2 regions of the Microbacterium marmarense genome follow, and region 1 is predicted to be linked to the other one. Evidence: predicted binding sites of a transcription regulator. Region 1 holds the regulator's gene; the other holds the start of a gene.
The links. Region 1 encodes HspR, which represses chaperone genes until heat shock. Its sites were predicted from a motif close to AAGTTGAGTCNNNNNGACTCAACTT; they were not measured.

Region 1 (3,409 bases):
AGCGCCGTGAGTCGGCTGAAGTTCGCAACCAGGCTGAGACGCTCTCGTACTCGATCGAGAAGCTCATCAAGGAGAACGAAGACAAGCTGCCCGAAGAGGTCAAGACCGAAGTTCAGGCTGACGTCGATGCCCTCAAAGCCGCCCTCGCTGGTGACGATGACGAAGCCGTGAAGACTGCGTTCGAGAAGCTCAACGAGAGCCAGGGCAAGCTCGGCGAAGCAATCTATGCTTCGAGCCAGGCTGACGCCGCTGCCGCACCCGACGCTGAGGCCCCGACCGATGAGGCCGGTGCGACGTCTGATGAAGACGTCGTAGATGCCGAGGTCGTCGACGACGAAGACGAAAAGGACAACAACAAGTAATCATGGCTGACAAGGACTTCGAAGAGCCAAACGCTGAAGAGCACGGCGAAGACGAGGTCCTCGGCGACGAGGGGTCGGAGACGCAGGTCTCCGACCCCGACCCGCAGGAGGAGCTCACCGTCGATGACATCTTGGGTGCTGAGCAGAATACCGATGCTGCGGCAGAAGATACCGTGCTCGCCGATCTAGAGTCGGCGTTGCTGAACGACCTGAAGCGCCTGCAGGCTGAGTACGCCAACTATCGTCGCCGCACAGAAGACCAGCGCGAGGTCGAGATCGAGCGTGCCAAGGGATCCGTGGCCAAGGGCCTGCTGCCCGTCCTCGACGATCTTGACCGCGCTGAGAAGCACGGTGATCTCGAAGAGGGCACCGCGTTCTTCCCGATCGCCGAGAAACTGCGCGCCGTTGCTGACCGCATGGGGCTGACAACCTACGGCGTAGCGGGCGAAGCATTCGATCCGCAACAGCACGAGGCGATTTTTCAGGCACCCACGCCCGGTGCAACCGAGGCGACGATCCTTGAAGTGGTCGAAATCGGCTACCGACTGGGTTCGGTGGAGCTGCGTCCGGCCAAGGTTGTCGTCGCTGTTCCCGCTGAATAGACCGGTCAAGGAGGAACCATGGCCAGTCAGGACTGGTTCGATAAGGACTTTTACAAGACACTCGGCGTCTCGAAAGACGTCGCCGACGCTGATCTGAAGAAGACCTATCGCAAGCTCGCCCGCAAGTATCATCCCGACTCCAACCAGGGGGATGCTTCGGCCGAAGCGAAGTTCAAAGAGGTCAGCGAGGCGTACTCGGTGCTTTCTGACCCTGAGCAGCGCACGGAGTATGACCAGATTCGCGCGATGGGTTCCGGTGCCCGCTTCACTTCTGGCGGTGGCGGCGCCACGGGCGGCTTCGAAGACGTGTTCAGCATGTTTTCGCAGGGTCGTGGTGCCCGGCCCGGGGCCAGTGGTCCCGAGTACGAAGACATCTTCTCGATGTTCAATCAGCAGGGCGGTGGATTCGGCAACGGGCGCTTCGGTCAATCGACCGGCGGCTTCCGCGGCTACGGCGGTCCGACACGCGGCGCAGATGTCACAGCTCGCACGACCGTCGACTTCATCACCGCTACCAAGGGTGAGACGATCACGCTGCAGGGTGAAGACGGCAAGCCGTTCAAGGTCAAGATTCCCGCTGGCATCGCTGACGGTCAGAAAGTGCGCCTGCGCGGTCGCGGGCGTCCGTCGCCCGATGGCGGCGAGAACGGAGATGTAGTTGTGGCGGTAACTGTGCGGCCGCACCCGGTGTTCGCCCGTGACGGACTGAACCTTCGGGTGACCGTTCCGGTGACATTCACCGAGGCGGCATTAGGAGCAACGATCGAAGTGCCCACACTCGGCGGTGACCCCGTCAAACTGCGGGTTGCTCCCGGCACACCCTCGGGCAGGGTGCTTCGGGTCAAGGGTCGCGGCGTGCAGAGTCCGAAGGGGCTCGGCGACCTGTTGGCTGAAGTTCAGGTCGCGGTGCCGTCGCACCTCGACGACGCTGCTCGTGAAGCGCTCGAGAAGTTCCAGGCGCTGGAGCCACACGAGAACCCGCGCGCAGAGCTCATGTCGAAAGCACGCGGCTAATAGGCTCATTTCAACATGATCGCGAGGAGGATGGCAGATGGCTGAGCAAGATCGGCTTGACGAAGACGCCCCCCTCCTCGCGATCGCTGTTGCCGCGGACCTCGCGGGCATGCACCCTCAGACGTTGCGGCAGTACGACCGCATCGGGCTTGTCGTTCCCGCGCGCACCCAAGGCGGTTCGCGCCGCTACTCGTTGCGCCACGTCGAGCAGTTGCGTGAGGTCGCTCGCCTTTCGGCCGAGGGACTGAGCTTGCCCGGCATCGCGCGCATTCTCGATCTAGAAGATGAGGTGCGAGGGCTTCGCCGCCGCGTCGCAGACCTCGAGAAGCAGATGCGCACTGAGATCGGCAACCGGCCGGGAGCCCGCGTTTTTGCGGCGGGCGCAACCGGGGCTGTGGTTACCCTGCGGCAGGGGTCACGCGTGCGTCGCGCAACCGAAGTGGTGCTGTGGAGTCCGCCTCGCCCCGAAACAAACCAGCGTTGAGAGTCGTGACGTAAGGCAAGCCGTCTCGCCGGGGACGGGCGAGTGCACTGGATGCTGGCCAATCGGCGGCGCTAAAGTCGTGGCGTGACTACAGAGCATTCGGCAACCAGGCGCGAACTGCGTCTGCGCGTTTCGGCCGCGCCGCACGATGACAGGGAACGCTCGCTCGAGACTCTCGCGCTCGGGGTCGGCGCCGTCGCATTCGTCCTTGTCGGAGTGCTCGCGATCATCGTCTTCCAACTTCGCGAGGCGCCAATCGCTGGCCCCGGATCTGTGGGTCAGTTCTCAGCCGTCACGTCTGGGGCCGCAGCGTTCTTGTCGTTCATCGCCGGGCGCTATGTGGTGCATGACCGCGCCGCCGGACACACGATGAGCGTGCTTGACATGCTCGATGTTGTGGCACTGGCGTTCGCGCACGCCGTGATCGCGTTGCTTTCGATGACCCTTTTCGCGGTCATCTTGGAAGACGGGTTCATCGACGCTGAGGTGTTCGCACTGTTCGTGGTGATCATCTCGGGCGCCGCAGCCTCGATCACCGCCTATCTCACGTTCTTCTCAGCGACACACATCGATCTGCAGCTGCTGGCGATCATTCTCGCGGTGTTCCTGCTCGAAGGCGTCCTTGCCGCCATGTTGACAGCCAGCGACCCGCACTGGTGGATGGACAACCTGAGCGCACTCGGGATGACCAACGATCTGTCATCGCTCACATTCAATCTGACGCTGATCGTCGCGGGTTTCATCGTGACGACTCTCGCCCGCTATGCCACCCGTGCGATTCCAACCCCTAACCTGCACGGTCTGCGCAATGTGCGCACAGCGCTCATCATCGTCGGCGTCTTCCTGGCACTCGTCGGCGTGTTCACCGTCGATGAGTTCTTCGGAATCCATACCGCTGTCGCTTCAGGAATGGTCGTCGCCTTCGCGACGCTCGTCTTCCGTCTGCA
Region 2 (3,409 bases), on a different contig from region 1:
ATGATCCGCGGGCGTCGTCGAACTTGCGTCGTGGCTAGACACGACGCATGTCAGAAACCATGGGGCAGTCGAAGGGGTCGCGTGCTGCGAGTCCGACGCGGTTGAGGTAGTCGATGACGATCGCGTACGAACGCCAGAGCGTGGTCTCGGTATACGGAACGTCGAGTGTTTCGCACTGCTCACGTACGATTTCGCGAGCCTTCGCGAGGTGCAGGCGCGACATGCTCGGAAAGAGGTGGTGCTCGACCTGGTAGTTGAGGCCGCCCATGAGCCAGGTGGCCCACCATCCGCCGCTGACATTGCGCGAGGTGCGAACCTGCTTGCTGAAGAAGTCGAGTCGAGCGTCGGGCGCGATGATCGGCATTCCCTTGTGGTTCGGTGCGAATGCCGCGCCCATGTAGACGCCGAAGACCGCGAGCTGAACGCCCATGAACGCAAAGGCCATGCCGAGCGGCAGCAGCAGAAAAACCGGCACGATGACGATCGCGAGGCGCGTGAGAATCAACGTGATTTCAAGCGCACGGCCTTTGACCTTGCCCTTGGTGAAGAACAGGTGCTTCAGACCGAGGTAGTGCAGGTTGATGCCCTCGAGCGTCAACAGTGGAAAGAACAACCAGCCCTGCTTGCGAGTGATCAGGCGAACGAATCCGCGTGACTGAGCCGCGTCCTCTTCGAGGAATGAGATCGTGTCGACCTCGATGTCGGGGTCTTTGCCCACCCGGTTGGGGTTGGCGTGGTGACGGCTGTGCTTGGCATCCCACCACGACAAACTCATGCCCACGAACCCTGCCGCGAGAACACGGGCGAGACGGTCATTGGCGCGGCCGCTGGTGAGGATCTGCTTGTGCGCTGCCTCGTGTCCGAGGAAGGCGAACTGGGTGACGATGATGCCGAGTGCGGCCGCCATCAGCAGCTGAAACCAGCTTTCGCCGAGCAGAATGAACCCGGTGATGACGCCGCCAAGGGCAAGAACCAGCACGGTCGCGACAGTGCCGTAAAACCACGGGGTGCGTGCGAGCAGACCGGTCTCTTTCGCGACCTGCGAGATGTTCGTGTACGCACGGGCCACAGGGGGGAACGTGGTCGCACTCGCGTACGTCTGTCTGATTGGCCCGAGAGTGGATGCTGGTGCAACGGATGCCATCGCGGCTCCTCTGGTCGGCAGCGGCGACCCTGGAGCCAAAGCTGGTTGGGGCGGCCCGAAAGAGCCGTTGCGGCGAGCCTACGCGGGGGGTGATGCCGCAAGAGGCATGTCTTTGGCGATCTCACCTCGATTGCCGAGCGGGGCAGCCCATGCGATCACCAGCGCTCAATCACTCCGTTGCGGATCAACTCCGCGCCGAGCTGTTCCTCGAACGCATCAACTTCGTCATAAAAGGGGTCATCAAGTCTTTCTTCATTCATGAGAGCTCCGTTGCCGATACGTTGCCGTTGCCCTGGATCCGACCAAGGGCGACAGCCGCCTATGGGAAAGGGCGCCGTTGCGGGGCGGACGACTCGACCGCCCCGCAGCGGCGCATGATCGCTACTGTTCGACGGGTTGTGACGCGTCAGACTCGTGCGCCTGAAGGGCTGCGACCGAATCTGCTGTCGCGACAGCGATGCGGCGCGGCTTGGCTTTCTCGCTGACCGGGATCGTCACCGACAGCACCCCATTGTCATAGGACGCACTGATCTGCTCGGTGTCGACGCCTTGGCCGAGGTTGAGTTGGCGTACAAAAGTCGCCGCCTCACGCTCTCGAGTGATCCACTTCACATCATCGCCCGATGCGAGAGTCCGTTCAGCGCGGATTGTCAGCAATTGACCGTCGACGTCGATGTCAACCGAGCCGGGGTCGATTCCGGGCAGATCCGCGGCGAGCACATAGTGGTCGCCGTCGCGGTAGAGGTCCATCGGCATGCGCCGCGGTCCACCGCGCGACTCGAGAAGGGTCGACGCAATACGGTCGAGGTCACGGAACGGGTCGTAGTTTGCCATAGTCATCTCCTTTTCTCTTCGCTCGAACGATGCGCTCGAGCGCCGATTCAAAGTTGAGCCCACATGACTCAACTGCTCAAATATTAGCACTCTCGGCAGTCGAGTGCCAGAAATCCGTAGTCACAACATCGGCCCCCAACCCCGCCCGAAACAGACGCACGACGCTCCCCCAGCTACCGTGGGGGGATGACCTCCGACCGCGCCACCCGCCGCATTGAACTGACGATGCACAAGCCGTGGTTTGCGCTCTATGGCGGAATTCGCCCGACGCTCATCATCGAAGGCAGAGGCCAACCCGTGCAGTGGGGCGTGGGCACATGGCAGCTCGCCGCCGACGAGTCGGTGACGCTGGGCGTGTTTCTGTTCAACCGAATGTGGCGATTTGGCGAAGCTCAGTTCACGCTCGCACCCGAGGACCCCGCGAAGCTGATCTACGAAGCGCCGATCTGGCCTTTCACACGCGGACGCATGCGGTTGGGCTAGCTCGCTACCGTTAAGTGATGTCGACACCGACCAGCGCGATCCGAGTGCCCATACGGTTGGGGGCGCGCGGGGTTGTGTCGATGACAGGGCTCGTCGTCGCAACGCTCGGGGCAACTCTGCCGCAGGCGATGACTGCCCCGGTGCTTGGAATTACGGCAGATGCTTTCGGTGTGACCACGGGGGACGCCACCTGGGCTCTCACAATCACATTGGTTGTCGCCGTCGCCACCACACCGGTCATCGGGCGAATGGGAGACGCCTACGGCGCTCGACGGACGCTGCTGATGGTACTGCCGCTGGTAGCACTCGGCCTGTTCATCACGGCGATCGCGCCCACCCTCGGGTGGCTTATCGCCGGCCGCGCCATTCTTGGGGTCGGCGGGGGCGTGTTTCCACTGGCCATCGCCGCTGTGCCACGACTCGTACCGGAACACAACCGCGCGGGCGCTGTAGGTCTGGTCACCGCGATGTTCGCCACCGGGATCGGGTTCGGCGTGCTGGTATCGGGGCTGCTGGTCGATCACATCGGCATCCGCGCCACTGCCTGGGTGCCGTTTGCAATCGTCGTGGCGAGCTGGGTTGTTCTCGCTTCCGCTCTCCCCCACATTCCCCGCCGCCGCAACGTCCACGTGGAGCTGCGAGCAGCACTGTCGCTTGCAGTTGGCGTGATCGCCGTTCTTCTCGCCTTCACCGAGGCACCACGCTGGCCCTCGCCGTGGTGGTGGATCATCGCACTTGTTCTCATCGCGACCGTTGCGCTTTGCTACTGGTTCTTTCGCGAGCGCGTGAGCCCCGATCCTCTCCTCGGCGCTCCCACTCTGCGTCTGCGCGGAGTGTGGGCCACGCAACTGACCGCATTCTTGCTCGGCGCAGCCCTGCTCGGCATCTACGTTCTCATTCCGGCGTTCGCCGAGGCGCCCTCTGGCGACGAAGCAGGACTCTCTGCGT

Region 2: a site for HspR is predicted at 2,029-2,053, ahead of WDU96_RS09740 (Hsp20/alpha crystallin family protein). Genes of this name have one in related genera too.

The regions. Positions count from the first base shown of each region.
Region 1 is NZ_JBBDGL010000001.1:188,679-192,087, reverse strand. It holds gene dnaK (molecular chaperone DnaK) at 1-362, shown strand, start outside; gene WDU96_RS00830 (nucleotide exchange factor GrpE) at 365-964, shown strand; gene WDU96_RS00825 (DnaJ C-terminal domain-containing protein) at 983-1,978, shown strand; gene WDU96_RS00820 (heat shock protein transcriptional repressor HspR) at 2,016-2,462, shown strand; gene WDU96_RS00815 (hypothetical protein) at 2,547-3,409, shown strand, end outside.
Region 2 is NZ_JBBDGL010000002.1:691,911-695,319, forward strand. It holds gene WDU96_RS09735 (fatty acid desaturase family protein) at 35-1,144, opposite strand; gene WDU96_RS09740 (Hsp20/alpha crystallin family protein) at 1,526-1,978, opposite strand; gene WDU96_RS09745 (hypothetical protein) at 2,165-2,461, shown strand; gene WDU96_RS09750 (MFS transporter) at 2,479-3,409, shown strand, end outside.